DNA from 2 places in the Paenibacillus sp. CMM36 genome. Region 1 is predicted to be linked to the other one. Evidence: riboswitches for the same ligand, from Rfam matches in the RefSeq annotation. Region 1 holds a riboswitch; the other holds the start of a gene.
The links. A riboswitch is a leader RNA that binds a small molecule or an ion and turns the genes downstream of it on or off. The one in region 1 is predicted to bind cyclic di-GMP.

Region 1 (9,511 bases):
GGAGATTTGTTGAAAGTAAAAGAAACGCTCCACGATCCGGCCAAAGCATATTCCGTATTTCGGATTGGTGATTTTCTCGGCAAATGGATGAATAAAGGCGAATATCTGGTTCGTTTGTACAATCGTCGTATTTATGGCATTACGAATAGTCTTGTTCATGAAATGCCGGATGTAGCCTCTTCCCAGATTGTCAATCTGGAGGGTGTGTTATGGCACTACGGCTTCCGCAGCATCAGTGATCATATGACCCGTTTTAATAAATATACAGATCTGGAAGCAGAGACGGCGTTTAACAAAGGAAGATCCTTTCGGATGACCAGACTGTTGTGGCGGCCTCCTGCCCGCTTTGTGCAGAAGTATTTTGTCCAAGGCTTATACCGCAAGGGATTGGCGGGTTTTGCCGTAGCCGTTTTCTGGGTGATGTATGAGTTTCTCGTCTGCTTCAAGCATTATGAGCTAACCAAGCGGCGAAAAAAGATAGAAATCGTGGATGACGGACATACCGAGCAGAAAGGAGAAACCAGCTATGTCGTACAATAACGGATTTCGTATTGCGGCAACGGGGTTGAGCTGGCCGTCTTTGCAGCCAGGAGGCCTCAACACATATTTCCAATCGATCTGTGAGCAGCTTACGTTAGAGCGCAATACGTTGGATGCTCTAATCTGTAGTGACGAGCAGCCGCAAGCACCCGACCGTATTCGGATTCATACGATTGGCAGCAAGCAGCAATCCATCTGGAAGCGCCGGGAGCTAATGCAAAAATATGCAGCAGAGTTGTTCGACAAGCAACCGATGGATATATTGTATTCCCATTTTGCTCCCTATAGTGTCGGGCCAGCGCTGGAGGCGAAAAAAAGAGGAATCCCGGTAGTTACCACCTTTCACGGACCGTGGACGGAGGAAATGAAGATTGAAGGACAGGGTATCAAGCATTTTCTAAAAACGACGTTGGCTAAATCCATTGAAATGAAGGCCTACGGTCTGTCGGATAAATTTATAGTGCTAAGCGAGACTTTTCGGGATATTTTGCATGAGCACTATAAGGTTCCACTCAGCAAAATTCACATTATTCCCGGAGCGGCGAATGTAGAAAGGTTCCACCCAGCAGAGGATCGGGGAGCAGTACGAGAGCGTCTGAATTTGCCGCAAAACGCGACGATTGTGCTAACCGTTCGTCGTCTTGTTAATCGAATGGGACTGCTACAGCTACTCGAAGCATGGCGACGAGTAACCGAGCGTCATCCTGATCATCTGCTGCTGATTGGAGGGAAGGGCCCCTTGATGGAGGAATTGGCTTCCAAGGTAGCGGAATACAATCTTCATAACCATGTAAGGCTGCTCGGTTATGTGTCGGATGAGGAGCTTCCACTGTACCACCAAGCATCGAATTTGTTCGTCGTACCTACACAGGCGCTGGAAGGTTTCGGTCTGATCACGGTGGAGGCAATGGCTTCGGGACTGCCAGTGCTGGCCACTCCTGTGGGCGGTAGCAAGGAAATTTTAAGGGGATTCCGTCCCGAGCTATTGTTCCAGGGAACGGACAGTGAAGCCATTGCTGAAGGGTTGCTGCGTGTGCTGGATCATCGTGAACTTCTACCGAATGCAAGGGAATGCCGGGACCATGTCCTGAGCAGATATACATGGGGACATGTAGCGGAGCAGGTGGAAGAGGTGTTCCGACAGGTCCTTGACAGAAAGGCGGCGGCGAAATGATGAGAGTAGCTTATATTGACCATACGGCAAGATGGAGCGGCGGCGAAGTCGCTTTGTATAACATACTGACGAATATCGGGGAACATATCGACCCGCTCGTTATTTTGGCAGAGGAGGGCGATTTGGCAGATCGGCTTCGGCAGCGTGATATTGATGTGCGCATCGTTCCATTGGACGATTCGATTCGCAATCGGGGACGGAACGCCGTGAATCTAGGTGCGCCTGCAGCAGCTTTTCGTTTGCTGGCATACGGTAGAAAACTTGCGCCCTTGCTGCGTGAGGAAAAGGTCGTGTGCGTTCACACGAACTCGCTCAAGTCTGCACTGTATGGTACAGTAGCTGCCAAATCGGCGAAGCTGCCCTTGATCTGGCATATCCGTGATCACATCGGTCCGCCGTATCTGAAGCCGATTGTAGCCAAAGGGATTCGGCTGATGTCCCGCTTTTTGCCCAACGGAGTGATTGCCAATTCCAAGTCCACGCTGAGTGCATTGGAGTTACCCCCGGACAAAAAGACGCTCGTCGTTTATTCCGCTTTTGCCAAAGCAATTACAGCACGTGACACGGCTGCGCATTCACGTGGTGATGACTCGTTTAACGTCGTATTGGTCGGCAGATTGGCGGAATGGAAGGGACAACATATTTTACTGGAAGCGGCACGTTCCTTTTTACCAGATCAGCGCGTGAAATTCTGGCTGGCTGGAGATGCATTGTTCGGAGAAGAGGAATACAAGCAACGATTAGAGTCCACGATGCGCGAATACGGGTTGGCTAATGTCAATCTGCTGGGGCACGTCGATGACATTCAAGGCCTGATGCAGCGTTGTGATTTACTGATTCATACCTCTATTACACCAGAACCATTCGGTCAGGTCATTATTGAAGGCATGGCTGCTGGTCTCCCAGTGATTGCTTCCAATGAGGGTGGACCCAAGGAAACGGTGGTACCCCATGAAACCGGGCTACTTATTGAACCGGGTGACCCGGCTAAGCTGGAAGAAGCCATCCGCTGGATGTTGGAGCATCCACAGGAACGTCAGCAGATGGGTGAGAGAGGGATGGAACGGGTCAAGAAGCATTTTGTCATCGAGAACACAGTTAAGGATATAGTTCATTACTATAAGGGTTTGTTGGCAGGAGTCTGACCGACATTCGCGTTAAAGGATGATTTAGATGAAAATAGCGATAGCACACGATTACTTAATCCAAATGGGCGGAGCGGAAAGGGTAGTAGAGGTATTCCACGATATGTATCCGGAGGCTCCTATCTTCACAACGGTGTTCAGCGACGACCGCCTGTCGCGTAACTTGAAAGATGCGGATATTAGAGCCACTTGGCTACAAAAAGTCCCAGGAGTGAAGGCCAACTTCAAAGGAGTGCTGCCGCTATATCCCATCGCTATCCGTGATTTTGATTTTAGGGATTTCGATATTGTTTTAAGCTCCAGCAGTGCATTTATGAAAAGCATCCAGGTACCCAAACATACGTTTCACATTTGTTATTGTCACACACCGATGCGGTTTGCCTGGGATTACGATACATATATGGCCCGGCAGTCCAAATCCAACCTGCTCAAAAACATGCTAAAGCTGTACATGAACCGGTTGAAAACATGGGATGCCAAAACTTCGCGCAACGTAGACCAGTTTGTCGCCAACTCTTCGGTTGTTAAAAGAAGAATTTTGCACTATTACCAAAGGGATTCGGATGTCATTTTCCCACCTATTAATACATCCCGTTTTAAACGCGCTACAAACATCGGTGACTATTACCTGATCGTATCCCGATTGGTGTCCTACAAGCGCATCGATCTCGCGATCGAAGCATTCAAACGTAACGGTCTCAAGCTGCGCATTGTGGGTGAAGGACCAGATCGTAAACGACTCGAAGGTATGGCTGCCCCGAACATTGAGTTCCTCGGCAGGCTTGAGGACGAAGAGGTTAACAAGCTGATGGCAGAATGCCGAGCGCTCGTTTTTCCGGGCGAAGAGGACTTCGGTATTACGCCTTTGGAGGCGAATGCGGCCGGACGGCCTGTCATCGCTTTTCAGGGTGGGGGAGCGCTGGATACGATTGTTCCTCATGTGAACGGCGTATTTTTCCGCAAGCATCAAGTAGAGGATGTGCTAGAGGCCGTCGCAAAGGTCGAGCAGCATGCATGGAATGTGGACGATATCATTACCCATGCCCGCAAATTTGATGAAGATAACTTCAAGGATCAACTGAAAAAGTATGTAGAACAAGCCTATGTGAACTTTCTAAAAGGAGGATGAACGGAATGAAGCTGGCTGTAATTGGTACTGGATACGTTGGGCTCGTCTCGGGTGTATGTTTTGCGCAAAAAGGTAATGAGGTGATTTGTGTCGATCTGGAGCAGTACAAAATCGACATGTTGAACCGGGCAGAATCTCCGATTTATGAACCGGGTATTGAGGAATTGATCGCGCTGAATCTGGAAGCAGGTCGATTGGAGTTTACTTCGGATTTGGCTGATGCGGTACGCCGCTCGGATATCGTCATTTTGGCGGTAGGTACGCCTTCTCTGGCTAACGGCGAGGCGAACTTGTCCTACATTGAACAGGCGGCTGCTGATGTTGGGAAAGCCATGAACGGGTATAAGATTATTATGACCAAGAGTACTGTACCTGTCGGAACGAACGAAAAGATTAAGGACGTATTGGCTCGTCACACGAGTTTGTCTTTCGATATCGTATCTGCGCCGGAGTTTCTGAGAGAAGGCTCAGCCATCAATGATACGCTTCATCCGGATCGCATCATTATTGGTTTGGACAATACTGGATTGCGTGAAACAATGGTCACTCTGCATCAGGTGTTCACGGATAAAATCTATGTGACGGATATCCGTAGTGCTGAAATGATCAAATACGCGTCAAATGCGTTCCTGGCAACTAAAATTTCGTTCATTAACGAAATCGCTAATATTTGCGAAAAGGTTGGCGCCGATGTAACCTGTGTGGCTGATGGCATGGGTATGGACAAACGGATCGGCTCCTCTTTCCTACAAGCAGGGATCGGGTATGGTGGCTCTTGCTTTCCAAAAGACACAAATGCGCTTATCCAAATTGCGGGTAATGTAGACTATGAATTTAAGTTGTTGAAATCGGTGGTCGAGGTGAATACCGACCAGCGCTTTATGATTGTATCCAAGCTGCGTGAATCGCTGGGTCAACTGAACGGTGTGTCGATTGGCATTTGGGGCCTCGCCTTCAAGCCAAATACAGACGACATCCGCGAAGCTCCAGCACTGGAAATCGTAGAAACACTCATTCAGGCAGGCGCAATTGTCAAACTGTATGATCCCATTGCGATGGATAAATTCAAGGAGCACGTGGATCACCCGAATATTGTGTGGTGCTCATCCCCACAGCAAGCCGCCGAAGGTAGCGACGCTGTGTGCCTGTTGACCGATTGGGAAGAGTTCAAAAAGGTCGATCTCGTACAACTGGCCTCCCTTCTGCGCAAACCGGTTCTAATTGACGGTCGTAACGTATTCGCCGAGGAACAGATTCAAGGCTCCGGGCTGGAATACTATTCCGTGGGGCGTCCGCGGATGAGTGGGTGGAACAGAGATAAAGTGGAAGTTTAAAAAGTGACTGTGGTGGTGGGGGAGGCGCTGCGCGTGCAGATTGTTCTTCCGATTGCTGTTACCCCCGGATTTTCTTGATTGTGTAAAACATTCAAAGGTTAAAATCCGGGGGTAAAGGCAAACGCTGACGCTTCTTCAGAACAATTCTGCCCGCTCCGTTGCTTTCCGCCGTGGAGTCACAGTTTTAAACTCCCACCTTATGGGATGGGAGTAGGAAGGGCGTATCGGAAGGAGCGGCGCGGTTGATGCCGCTCCTTCCGATCAAAGCGCCTCGCGGCTGGGCCGAGCGCGTGAGCGCTAACAGGCTGACCGGACTTAATCATGTCCGGTCGCGCCTTTTGCAATAAACGGTATGATCGGCATGATGCATTTTTGAGTAGCGCAGGGGTGGATTTGAATCTGGAGAAGCGATAGCGTTCGCCTTTGGACCGGGATTCAAACCTATATACGATTTTATATAATCGAATGAATCCCGGTCCAACAGCGATCGTAAGATCAAATCCAGCCCGTAGCGGACTACTCAACCCTGCCCCATCCGATCACCCATACATTATAGAGAGGAAGTGGAGAGTTATGAAGCTCGTACTTTTGTCTGGTGGTTCCGGTAAAAGATTATGGCCTTTGTCCAACGATTCCCGTTCCAAACAATTTTTGAAGGTACTGGAGAGCCCGGAGGGGACTTCGGAATCCATGGTACAGCGGGTATGGAGACAATTGGGAGACAACGGATTATCAGAATCCTCGTTTATTGCGACAGGGAGAGCACAGGTCGAAATGATCCAGAGTCAGGTTGGGCCGAATACGCGTATCATTGTTGAGCCAGAACGCAGAGACACCTTTCCTGCGATTGCGCTGACAGCGACTTATTTATATTCCATTGCAGGTGTTTCACCTGATGAAATTGTAGCTATATTGCCTGTAGATCCTTATGTTGAGGATGCTTTCTTCGCCTCCGTAGCCCAACTGGAACATACGCTTCAGGAGAGTGAAGGCAAGCTTGCATTAATCGGGGTTGTCCCTTCCTATCCTTCAGAGAAATATGGTTACATTATTCCGAAAAACGATGCCACCCAAGGTAGCACTGGCTACCGCGAAGTGAGCCATTTTCAAGAGAAACCCGACCGGGAGCAGGCGGAGCGTCTGATTGAACGCAATGCTCTATGGAACTGCGGGGTTTTTGCGTTCAAATTAAGTTATTTGCTGGATATCTTGGCATCCAAGGGATTGCCGCTGAATTATGAAGAAATGCAAAAGCAATACGCATCTCTGGAAAAAATCAGTTTTGACTATGAAGTAGTCGAGAAGGAAAAGGACATTGTAGTTCTTCCGTATGATGGTTTTTGGAAGGATTTAGGTACTTGGAATACGCTCACAGAAGAAATGTCTAATCAACAAGTGGGCAGAGGTGTAGTAACGGAGGATTGCGTCAATACGAGTCTTATTAACGAGTTGGACATTCCTGTGGCGATCATTGGAACGAATGATCTGATTGTAGCCGCTAGCCCGGATGGCATTCTTGTGACCAATAAGGCAGAAAGTCCTCGTATTAAAGAAGTGCTCAAGGCTCATGATCAGCGTCCAATGTATGAAGAACGTCGTTGGGGGCAGTATCGGGTTGTGGATTATGTCAAATATGACGAGGGTAACGAGGTATTGACCAAACGAATCCGCGTACGAAAAGGCAAAAATATCAGCTACCAGCTTCATTTCAAACGGAGTGAAATCTGGACCATTATTAGCGGTGAAGCGGAAATTATTTTGAATGAGAAGCTACACAAAGTAAAGGCTGGTGATGTAGTCCGCATTCCTGAAGGGACGAAGCATAGCATTTTGGCTGTGACCGATGTGGATTTTATTGAGGTGCAGACTGGCTCTGAATTGGTTGAAGAGGATATTGTCCGCTTTTGTATGGATTGGAATGAAATTTCCCGTCACCAATTTATCTCATAATTATTTTCGTGAAAACGAAAAAAAGACAAATTCATGAAAATTCATGGCCCAAACTGTCGAATTTGGGCGAAAACCTGTAAATTCATGAACATGACCTATTAAATTTTGGTAAAATAAAGTCGATACTTAGGGTAAGAAGGAATCCAAACTCCTTCCAACGATAAACGCAGCCCTGTCGAAAGGCAGGTACGCAAAGCTAAAGGGCCTTCCACAAGGATGGCAGCCTGGCTACCGAAAGGAAGAGCGAAAGTGAGATTCAATTTTATTCCTCTGTATCGACTGATACGTCATGTACTCCCCGTTGTTATACTTTTTTCATTGTTGCCCGTCGGTTTTGGTGATTCTCTGTCTGTGGCGAATGCCGCTTCATTACAACCTGTTAATTCGGACGCTTCTATTCAGGCCCGTGAACTATACAATTATTTACTCAACATCTCAGGGAAAAAAATAGTCACCGGTCAGCATGATTATTTGGAAAGTCCGGATGAATTAAGTAACAAGGTCCAAAAAATCAGTCAGGCATATGTAGGTGTACACGGCTATGAGATGGGAGCTATCTCTGGTCAATCTGACGCTACAGAAGCAGCGCAACGTAAAAATGTCGTCGATAGTGCTATCCGTTGGGACAGATCCGGTGGTATTGTGACGATGACTTTTCATGAAGCGCTACCAGGTAGGCCACTGACTTGGGCCAATGTACAGGCGAAAGTAAGTCAGACAGAGTTCAACAAATACGTGACCCCAGGTACTACGCAGTATAACCTCCTCATTGCCGATCTGGATAAGGTCGCTGTATCGTTAAAGCAGCTTCGTGATGCAGGGGTTCCGGTTTTGTGGAGACCTTACCACGAGATGAATGGCGACTGGTTCTGGTGGGGAAACAAAAATAATTTCAATCAGCTATGGAATATCATGTACGACCGTTTTACCAACACACATCAATTGAACAATCTGCTGTGGGTATGGAGTCCGAATGCGCCCAATTCGTATACTGTCCCGTACACCCCGAAATACCCGGGGGATGACAGAGTGGACATCTTGGCAGTAGATATTTACAACAATGATTTTAAGCAAAGTCATTACGAAGGTCTGCTTGGGCTGGCACGGAATAAGCCGATTGCCATTGGGGAGCACGGTGAGATGCCTAGTTCTGAGGTGTTGCAGGCTCAACCTAAATGGGTATATTCCATGACTTGGGGCAAGATGCTGACTGAGAATAACACAACAAATCAAATTCAGGATTATATGAATGATTCGAGGAGTTTGACGCGGGATGATGTGAAGAATGGATTGGAAACGATTCAACCACCTGGGACAGATATACCGACCTTACCGGACGAGGGACAAAGTGAGCCTATCCCGGCTCCGCCAGTAGTGATCGTTCCCCCAGCTCCGACTCCTCCTTCTGTTCCTGATGTGGTATATGTGAACGGGTTGCGTGGCGAATATTTTAACAATATGAATTTGAATGGAAGTCCTGTTTTGATCCGTACAGATAGCAAGCTGGACTACAACTGGCGTGCCAATGCAGCTGACCCTAAGGTGAATGCCGATCAGTTCTCGGTTCGCTGGACGGGTAAAATCAAACCGCAATATAGCGAGACCTATACGTTCACCACGATATCCGATGATGGTATCCGTGTATGGGTAGACGGCAAGTTGGTGATTGACAGCTGGTTCAAACAAAGCTGGACAGAGCGTAAAGGCAGTATGACTTTGGAAGCAGGCAAAATGGTAGATTTAAAAGTAGAATACTATGATGAAAAAGGCGACGCGATGGCACGTCTAATGTGGGAAAGTCAGCATGAAGCGAAAGCGGTGATTCCCGGAAACGCTTTGTTTCTTCCTTGATTAATACTCTTTCCCGGTCCAAAAATTTGAGGAGAGAGGGTCGATCATATGATAAAAAAATGGTTATCCCATAGGTATACAGTAGTTTTATCTGGACTACTAGCGATCGTAGCTATAGCGATGATCGCTTGGTTTATATACACGCCTTCAAGAAGCGCAGAATTGCAGACGGATAAAGTAGCAGCTGCCAGTCCAGTATGGAAGCTGGGGCAGAGGGATGACTCTTCAGTGGAATTCAAAGGTGTGGTCGGCAGGGATAATATCGACATTTCTACAGCAGCTGCCTCTACCGAATCATCTGCTAAAGGAGCAATGTCAGCGTTGTCGGTAGCAGAAGAGAGTACAACAGTTCCGGTATTGCTCAGCAGTGGAGATATTCCTCCCGGTT
Region 2 (9,511 bases), on a different contig from region 1:
TACAACAACGCCGTGATGGCGTAGACTGTGATGGGCAGGAAGGTATCCGAGTTAATGAGGTCCGAGTAATACATGAGGTCCAGCCCGGCCACAATAGCCAGCACGGAAGAGTTTTTGACCAGATTAATGAATTGGTTGCCGATCGCAGGCAGTACAATTTTGATGGCTTGCGGTAAAATAATGCTGATCATCGTCTGGTTGTAACTCAACCCGGAGGACCTTGCCGCTTCAAATTGCCCCTTGGGCACAGATTGAATGCCGGCACGTATGGCTTCAGCAATAAAGGAGGCTGTGTATACGGTCAATCCAAGCGTTCCAGATACGAATCCGTCCAAAGGGATGCCCAAAGTGGGAAGCCCGAGATAAAAAAACAGCACGACGATCAGCAATGGGATATTGCGGATGACCTCTACATAGACGGTACCGATCCAGTTTAGCCATTTAAAAGGCGCAATTCGGAGGATGGCAATAATAGCCCCCAGAATAAAGCTTCCAATCAAGGCAATGACACTAGCTTGAACGGTATGAAGCAAGCCTTCTCTGAAACGGTCGCTATGATCGAAAAGTACGTTGATATCAAAAGTAAGCATCTACAGGTATACCTCCTTATCCAGACTTAAGAAAGGAAGGAGCTCGCAAGCGCGGCTCCTTCACAAGAATACTATTCGGGCTTAACCCCAAGCCATTGCTCGTGGAGCTTATCGTATTCACCGTTGCTTTTCAGTTCCTTGATCGTATCATTAATGGCTTGTAGGAGTTCGGTTTGTCCCTTCTTTACTGCAATGCCGTAAGGTTCCTCTGTGAAGTTCCCGCCTACAAGAATATAATTCGGATCTTGCTTCTGCATGCCGAGCAGAATAGAGTTATCGGTAGTTAACGCTTCTCCTTTACCTGCTTTGAGGGCATTGAAAGCATCCTGATAGTTTTCGAATTCTAATATCGTCGCTTCTGGTGCTTTTTCACGGATATTTTTGGCGGAAGTAGAGCCTTTCACGGCGAGCACCTTGGTATTCGGGGTCAGGGACTCCAGCCCGGTGATGGGGCTCCCCTTTTTCACGAGTAGAGATTGCCCGGCGTTAAAATAGACGTCGCTAAAATCAACCTGCTTTTTACGTTCATCCGAAATGGTCATCGTCGCGATAATGGCGTCGATGTCCCCGTTTTGCAATAAGGTGATTCGTGTTTTGGACGTGACTTCTTTTAGTTCAAGTTTGGTTTCATCGCCAAAAATATGTTTGGCTACAGCCTTGGCGATGTCGATATCAAAGCCTTCTACTTTTCCGCTAGCCGGGTCTTTCAGTCCGAACAGCTTGGTATCGTATTTCACACCAATGACTAGTTTGCCACGCTGTTTGATCGCTTCCAGCCCGTTGGCTGCTGCCGGCTCATTTCCCGACGTTGCCGCTCCTTCTTTGCCTCCGCAGCCTGCCAAGACGAGCAGACAAGATAAAGCTACCAGCACCAAAGTACTCCATTGAAATCTTTTTCTCATCAGAACATTCCCCTTTCGATTTACGCTACATTGGTAAGTCTGTTTAATGATGAATCAGACGGCTCAGGAACAGGCGGGCCCGTTCTTCACCCGGATTCTGAAAAAATTCGGCAGGTTGGCCGTCTTCCAAAATCTGTCCTTTGTCCATAAAAATCACGCGGTCCGCCACTTCACGTGCAAAGCCCATTTCATGAGTGACAATGACCATTGTGATGCCCTGATGGGCGAGCGAGCGCATAACATCCAGTACCTCTCCGATCGTTTCGGGATCAAGAGCTGAGGTAGGCTCGTCAAACAACATAATTTTTGGATTCATCGCGAGCCCGCGGGCGATCGCGACCCGCTGCTGCTGTCCACCAGACAATTGGGCGGGGTAGCTCTGTGCCTTTTCCTCGATTCCGACGCGCTTTAGATAAGTGATGGCTGTTTGAGTAGCTTCTTCTTTCGAGATGCCCAGTACCTTCATAGGTGCCAGTACAATGTTTTCAATTACCTTTTTGTGGGGATACAGATTGAAATGCTGGAACACCATTCCGATATTGCGACGGAAGGCATTAATATCAATCTTTTTGTCATGTACAGGGATCTCGTTAACGATCAGTTCCCCATCCGATATCGTTTCCAGACGATTGATGCAGCGAAGCAGGGTGCTTTTACCCGAGCCGGAGGGACCGATGATGACGACGACCTCGCCCTCCTTAATCTGAAGATTAATGTCTTTGAGTACATGAAAGTGACCGTAATGCTTGTTGACATTGCGAAACTGGATCAGAGAGCTCACCCCTTTTAGGCTTGGATACATAGCTTAGTAGACGGATTGACATGACCAAGCTCTATTAGAATTTAAAAATTTCTCTCATGATACTATAAGCTTACAATAAAAAACAAGATTTTATGTCATAAAACTTCACGTGTAATGTATTTTGGTGTGATTTTTACTAGTGAACTATTATTTATATGATGAAAATGAGTAAACATCCGTATTTTTATGTTATTAAATTTCACATAAATTATTGATCCCCGACAAGCCAAGGGAGAAACGTGACAAAAGCAACGCTATGTTTTACAGTAGGGAAGAAGGAATTTAGGGTAAAGGAAGGTTAGACAATGACGAAAGCTATTTCACCGCTAGTCACGGCATTGGGCATGGAGCCCCATCCAGAAGGCGGCTGGTACAAAGAGATGTGGAAGGCCAATTTTCAAATTCCGAAGCCTGTATTGCCGGATGTATATTCTGGTCCGCGCTTTGCAGCTTCGTCTACGTATTTCTTGCTGCATCCGGGCGAGTTCTCCGAGTGGCACGTGGTCCATTCTGATGAGCTGTGGTTATATCATAGCGGAAGCCCTGTAGAGTTGAAATTGGGTGGAAGCGGAGAAGAGCCTGGTGAAGAAACTGTGATTATTGTTGGTGCAGATGTGGAGGCAGGACAGCATCCACAAGCACTCGTCCCAGGAGCAGTATGGCAAACGGCACGTCCGCTTGGGGATGAGCCCGTACTGGTAACCTGTGTGGTTGCACCAGGATTCCACTTTGATGATTTCAAGTTGATTGCCAAGAATCCAACTGAATCGTAATGTGAACATTGGCGGGTGTATTTCTGTAAATGAACAGGAATGGCCCGCCTGATTTATTTTTACTCATAAAAATAGGCGCTTTAATGGCTTTAGGTGCTTAGTTTGGCCTGAACAATGAGACGATGGGTGGGATTTATGAGAGGGTCACATGTAATCAGGGTGAGCAGCTTTTGTTTTTTGAAGCTTTTCAGAACAGACACGTCCGTAGGATCGACCATCTTCAGGCTATAAACGCTATATACATATTGGTTACCCCGAGTGTTAACAACAATCTTATCCCCGATCTTCAATTCATTTAGACGATTAAATAAACGTCCAGAGGTGCGGGCTCGATGAGCAGCAATGGCGGCATTCCCCGCCTGTCCCAGCGTCCCCGTTTCCGGCATATGTACAGCCGCGTGTCTCATATTTATCCTCGTTGCGCCTTCCAATACAGGGAGCTTTAAAGCAATACGACTTATACTAATAGTGGCTATGGGAGTTTGTTCATTAGCGCTTCCAATGGTAACAGGGGGTGTGGAAGTATTTTGTCGTGCTTCACGAGCCGGGACTTCCGTAAGAGTAGTGGACAAGCGAGCATAGCTGTCCGTAAGACTGGGGGGCCATAGCGCATCGCTTTTTCCTGATGGTAGTTCTGCTGCTTTTAATAGCTTGCTTTGTTCCCGATCCTCATTCCATTCCGTCGCTTTAGGAAACAAAATAAAAAGTAAGCCTAACAAAATAAATACGTAGGAAAGTTTACGCAGACTCAGCAATCTCGCCTCCCCTAAGCAAAGTACGGATTATACATATTTTTTTGAAAAATGCCCCATTCCCGGCTCATTCCAATCGGAAATGGAATGAGGCGAGAGATCAGGGCAGGTGATCCATTTTATTTTTTGTTCGTCCGTGTGAATTTCAACAATACGCCCCACATAACCAACGCTATGCCTGTCAAATAGAACGGAACGGGGCTGCTTTCACCTGTTTGGGGCAACTGATGTACCGCAGGTGGATCCTCTGGCTCTTCTGGCTCTTTCCCGGGAACCTTGACACGGATCTTAGGTTTGGGATCGTCTTTCGAATCCACCGGAGGAGAAGGATCTTGATGAGGCATGACGGCTGGCGGCTCCGGCGGTATAGGTGCAGGTTCCTCCTGTAGAAGGGCTATGTCCTCCGGAGACATTGGCAATGACGGAGGAACGGTTACAGACGGAGTATCGGGTATTTCCGGATCTCTGTCATGTTTCTTACCTGAGCCTCCAGACGGGGGTGACGGGTCTGGATGAGTAGGCGTTCCTGGTTCGTTTTTCTTTTCTTTACGGTTGGTGATCACAATCTTTTTTACACCAGAGCTTTGTCGCAGTGTTGCGTCTATTTTGATCTCAAGCTTGCTCTCGGTGATTTTATAGCCCTCCGGTGCTGCCAATTCCTCCAAGATGTAATCGTCATGAAGCAAGGAGGAAAAGATGATTTTGCCTTCCTGATTGGTGGTCTGAATGAGAGGGGCTCTTTTTTGACCTTTATCATAGAGTGCAAACTGTGCGCCAGGCAGTACCTTCTCAGGCATATCCTGGTCTACCTTGGTCAACTCAAGACTTTCGGTCACACCCCCGCCGGAACCGGAGCCGGAAGACGTTCGTACAATGATTTCCTGGCTGGTTTCCCGTATCTCTGTCGTCAAGCGATCCCCCTCAAAGGCAACCTTATTACTCACTTTGGCTTTGTCCTCAGCATGAATGAATGATTGGTATTCAAGAATAAAAGCAGAGGAAATATCCTTGGCAAAAGCAAGTTCAAAAGTTTGCTGGCCTTGAGCATCTGTTTTGATATACAGCTTGTAATCTTGGTTTCTAATCAACTCGGTGCCCTTGGTGGTATTTCCGTTGGCAGCGATGATTGTAGAGTACAAATGAAAGGAATCCTCGATTAAGATTTGATTGCTGCTAGGCTGATCTATAATTTTAGCGTTGGATACATGTGACTGTCCTTCATTGATGCGGATGCTCCAGTCGATCTTATTTCCATTTTGTGTACCGACTTTAGATACATATTCTCCACCATGAGGTACCGTGACTTGCGCTGCCCATTTGGAGACTGTTTTTTGTCCATCCAGTAGAAGGGCTTGATTATGAATTTCCTTGTCAATCAGTTCTCCTTCCAATGAAGTTTGAAAGGTAATCCAGTAGGGAGTCTGTATCTGCTCCTTGAACTGGATACGCAATTCATTCCCATTTTGCTCGGAGGGAGGGATAATGGTGTATTGATCTGCCGGGATTTCAGCCCCTTTTTGTACGCCATCCCACCATCCCAGCAAGGTCATATCGTGTACTTTCACGGAGCCGGGCAGTAACTTCTGACCTTGCAGCAAGGGGTCTCTCACTTCCGCGTGGTTTAGGATCTTGCGATTGTAGTTGGCTTTAATGTCCCAGGTAATGAGCTTGGAGGTCGCATTATAGCTTCCTTGCTTGGCACCGTTTCGTTGTGTCATAAAGTCCGGCCAGATCGGGCACTCCACGGCATGCGATGATGTTTCTCCGTCTTCAAACTGGTATTCTATAATGGATTTATTACGAAACTCAGGCTTCGTCGTATCCGTTTTCCAGTCATTGTTATAGGTGGTTGAATACTTGATCGTATAAGCTTTATGAATGGTTTTATGAAATTTGAGCGTAAATCCTTGTTTATAGTCCTGTGATAGCGGAATCAGCTCATAATCCGTGGGGGCACGTAGCTCCGTTGTTCCGTCAACAGTTTGAATTTTCAGGGTGTCCGGCAACAAGGCCAAGCCCCCGTTTGGAAACACATCGTGAATGACAATATTTTTCATGGTGTACAAGTCTGTATTAATGGTAATCACCCAAGGTATGATTTTGGTGTTGTAATTGGGTGTGTCATACATTTTAGTCATAACTCCGCTTGTGATTTCTGTCGATACGATCTTCTGGATTCCATCTGAGGTTATGATGTTTATAACTTTTCCATTTTCATAGACACGGCCTCTGGCTTGAGTCTGGTATCGGATGGTATAGGCTGAATCTACGTCAAAGTTAAATTGAAGTTTGAAGCCGTTGCGGTCCGGATAATCAACTGGGATGACAGTATACGCCCACGATGGGAGTTCCTCCAGCGTGTTTCCTTTAAATACTTTCAAGGAACCGGGTAGCAATTCTTGAGTTTTGTTGAAATGATCAATTAAAAGAGCTTTGGCTTCGGGGATTTTTGTCTCGCCGAAGTTGTATCGTATGGCCCACGAGAGTGTTTGTGTGGCATGATCATATTTTTCAACCTTTTTGGACAAAAACTCACCACGTTCTACCTGAACAGTACCGGTAGCAGCAACGTTCTCTATCGCATCTCCTGAAAGCGTTGCTGTGTTGGAAAAACGAGTTTCGTCGCCAGTAATGCGCGTGGAATATTGAATCTGGTAGGCCGTGTTCATGCTATCGTCTTGAAAACGAATCACAAACCCTGTCCCGGCCTGATCTGCTTCAATGGCATATTCACTCGCATTTACTAGGTCTCGAACAACGGTCGATCCGTCGATATTGACTTGGAGATGATAGAGCCGGATAGAGTCTCTTCTGAGTTCCAGTCCTAAAGGAATTGGATCGGTGATGAAGGCATGCTTTACGGTGTTTAGCTGTTTGTTCACATCAATGGTCCAGTCGATCTGATTTGTGCCAGCTAGTTTCCCTTGTTTGCTTAGGGACGGCCCTGACTGGGGCTTTACATTCACGATGACCGTTTGCACCCCGCCTTTGATCGGAATCGCAATGATGACCTCTGTACTACCTTTCACTATTTCTTTTGTAAACTCGGTTTTGATTTGCAGTTTGCCGCTGACATTGGAATGAGTCTCTACATATGGGTTAAAGGTCATGATCACCTTGCCCTGACGATCTACTGTGAAGTATCCCACGGTTCCGTCGGTAGTGACTAACGGAGATGAGATATCAGTGTAGATGACAAACTGTTCTGGTAAGTGAAAGGTGAAAGTGTCTCCTGACTTATAGGTATTGTCAGGAAGCTCCCATTCATAGCCTAGTTGGATGGCTGATCCGATGTCGAATTGGCTGTCGGGACTATATACTGCATCAATGACATGCCCTGATTCGTCGGTCAGGCTCAACTTCGTTAGTATGCTCTGCGGAGTTGCATCATGTTGAGATTTTGAACTGACTGCTCCTTGAACGAAGGGGGGCGTATTTGAAGGAATCTCCCTGGGAGGTTCAAGGTTTGGGACACCGTATACAGTATCCGTAACGGTATGTGTAGGATCGGATACAGCACTCTGCGGCAGTTCTGGGGCTGGAGCATCTGCGTAAGCCAGTGTTGCGTTGAAAAAGCTTTGGACAATGAGCAATAAGGCAATGATCATTACATTTATTTTTGTTCTCATGCTCCAAGTGATTCTCCTATTCATCGTAATATGGCAATGCTTCGTTCGAAATTAGTATATTCAGCATGCTAGGCTGACATGACTATCCCAATAGAAAAAAAGCCCTGATCATAGCGATCAGGGCTTTTTTCGAGATAGGCATAGCAAATTGTGGTGGATCTATGTAAAAAAGGGCATAATAAAAAGCTCGTTCATCTGGTAGCTGGCTGCCATCCGGATAGGAAGGCCCTATAGTTTTGCGTCACTGCCTTTCGACAGCTTTGCCATTAACTTGAATAGCTTGTGCGTCTATCATCTATCAAACTGGTTTCATGTAACCTCTCATTTACAGCTTGGAACGGTTCCCCCACTTCTTGCGGAAGGAATGAGGTGTTTCTCCTACATGCTCCTTGAACAGGTTAATAAAATGGCTCGTATTGGGAATACCTACGTACCTTGCGATATCCACAATGGACATGTCACTGGTTTTAAGCCAGCTTTGAGCGGCCGTGATACGGACATTAATGAGATAATCAATCGGAGAGAAACCGATCTGCTTTTTGAAATTTTTAGCCAAATTAAACTTGTTTAATTCAAACATGTCTGCCAGCGAGTCCAGTGTTATTCGCTCACAGTAGGACTGATCCAAATATTGCTGTACCCGACGTACTTCGCTGAGGGTTTCAGCATTCACATGCTGGTGATCATAGGGATGCTGCAAGATGCACATCAGTATTTCACCAATGAGCCTGGACGTTAGCAGTTCAGCGGAAAGACTTCTGTCAGACTGCCCACAAATCAGAGCATGCAGTTTGTCCAATATAATATACGGATTATGCATGGATATTACCGGTTTATTATGCTTGGCAAATTGTTCGTAAAAGTTTCCGATCAGGTTGCCGTACAGGTATAAGCTGATAAACTCCCAGGCTTCATGACCGGAGGTGCTATATTGCACATACTCCTCACAATTAATAAAAAACAAATCATGAGGCTTTAAAATATATTTCTTGTCCCGGTATAGTAATTCTCCCTTACCAGACAACGTAAAAACAAGCAAAAAAGAGGCGAGTTCTTTTCTTTCCACCGTAAAAGCAGAAGTTTTTTGGAAGTAGCCTAATTCCTGAATATATAAAAGGGATTGCTTGGCAAAAGCGGAGGGAGTGCGCACAATTACGACAGGTTCGCCGTTCCAGAGGCCCTCGTTGTTTTTTTGGTCTGTTGTCATATTCAATTCCTTTACAAAGAAGCAATTTTATCTAGCTTATCTTGGTTTGATTTAACCAATATATAATGGCTGATTAAACATGATTTACTATATATAAAAGTTTATTTTATCACATGAAATATGTCTATATATCAAAATATGTTTGTAAGTTTTATAGAAGCCTCGCTCTTATGGACATCTAACCTGATCGTCCGTATAAAAGGTCGAATATTGTTGAAAGAATTCTGAGGTCATCATGGATTCAAATCCTTTCTGGGGTCAAAGATAGAATTAGTGCTGAAAAAGATATCTTACATGCCCATTCAACTTTTCCCTTCACTTCTCCTTTCGGTTTAAGAAATTTAGGACTTGGTTCTGATAAAATGGTTCGTAAGGCTTATTATTAAAAATGAGATTTTGGGCCTAGTGTTGTGATTTAGTTCACGAACATGAATGTAAAAAAGAGAGATATATGCATAAAAAATTACGCAAAAAGTGGCCTTACGCGTTTCATCAAGAGTGCTTTCAACTTTGGAAATGACACGGGCAATGATATGATGGGTAATACAGGTATAGTGCTTTACTTACTCGACAGTCAGTTTGGAGGATTACAGGATGGGAAAACCCAAAAATACGAAAACCGCAGCGGCTTGGTCGCTTGTTATTCTAGGGGCAGGCTTTGCAGCCACATTGCCCTTCCAGCAATATGGCTGGGCTCGTTTGTTAGCCGGAGCTTTTGAGGCAGGACTTGTAGGGGGACTGGCGGACTGGTTCGCTGTCACTGCTTTGTTCCGTCATCCGCTAGGCATTCCGATACCACATACCGCGCTGCTTCCTAAAAATAGGGACAAGCTCACAAATGCCTTGGTGAGTACGG

Region 2: another riboswitch for cyclic di-GMP. It lies ahead of ACWA2B_RS07510 (collagen binding domain-containing protein); the one in region 1 lies ahead of ACWA2B_RS00530 (glycosyl hydrolase).

Annotation. Positions count from the first base shown of each region.
Region 1 is NZ_JBSEDY010000001.1:107,897-117,407, forward strand. It holds gene ACWA2B_RS00495 (glycosyltransferase family 2 protein) at 1-540, shown strand, start outside; gene ACWA2B_RS00500 (glycosyltransferase family 4 protein) at 527-1,714, shown strand; gene ACWA2B_RS00505 (glycosyltransferase family 4 protein) at 1,711-2,859, shown strand; gene ACWA2B_RS00510 (glycosyltransferase) at 2,888-3,988, shown strand; gene ACWA2B_RS00515 (UDP-glucose dehydrogenase family protein) at 3,994-5,322, shown strand; gene ACWA2B_RS00520 (hypothetical protein) at 5,520-5,846, opposite strand; gene ACWA2B_RS00525 (sugar phosphate nucleotidyltransferase) at 5,896-7,272, shown strand; cyclic di-GMP riboswitch class I at 7,428-7,508, shown strand; gene ACWA2B_RS00530 (glycosyl hydrolase) at 7,522-9,123, shown strand; gene ACWA2B_RS00535 (hypothetical protein) at 9,172-9,511, shown strand, end outside.
Region 2 is NZ_JBSEDY010000003.1:26,860-36,370, forward strand. It holds gene ACWA2B_RS07485 (amino acid ABC transporter permease) at 1-590, opposite strand, end outside; gene ACWA2B_RS07490 (transporter substrate-binding domain-containing protein) at 662-1,492, opposite strand; gene ACWA2B_RS07495 (amino acid ABC transporter ATP-binding protein) at 1,536-2,294, opposite strand; gene ACWA2B_RS07500 (cupin domain-containing protein) at 2,600-3,067, shown strand; gene ACWA2B_RS07505 (class D sortase) at 3,157-3,822, opposite strand; gene ACWA2B_RS07510 (collagen binding domain-containing protein) at 3,939-7,448, opposite strand; cyclic di-GMP riboswitch class I at 7,643-7,723, opposite strand; gene ACWA2B_RS07515 (AraC family transcriptional regulator) at 7,774-8,655, opposite strand; gene ACWA2B_RS07520 (DUF445 domain-containing protein) at 9,250-9,511, shown strand, end outside.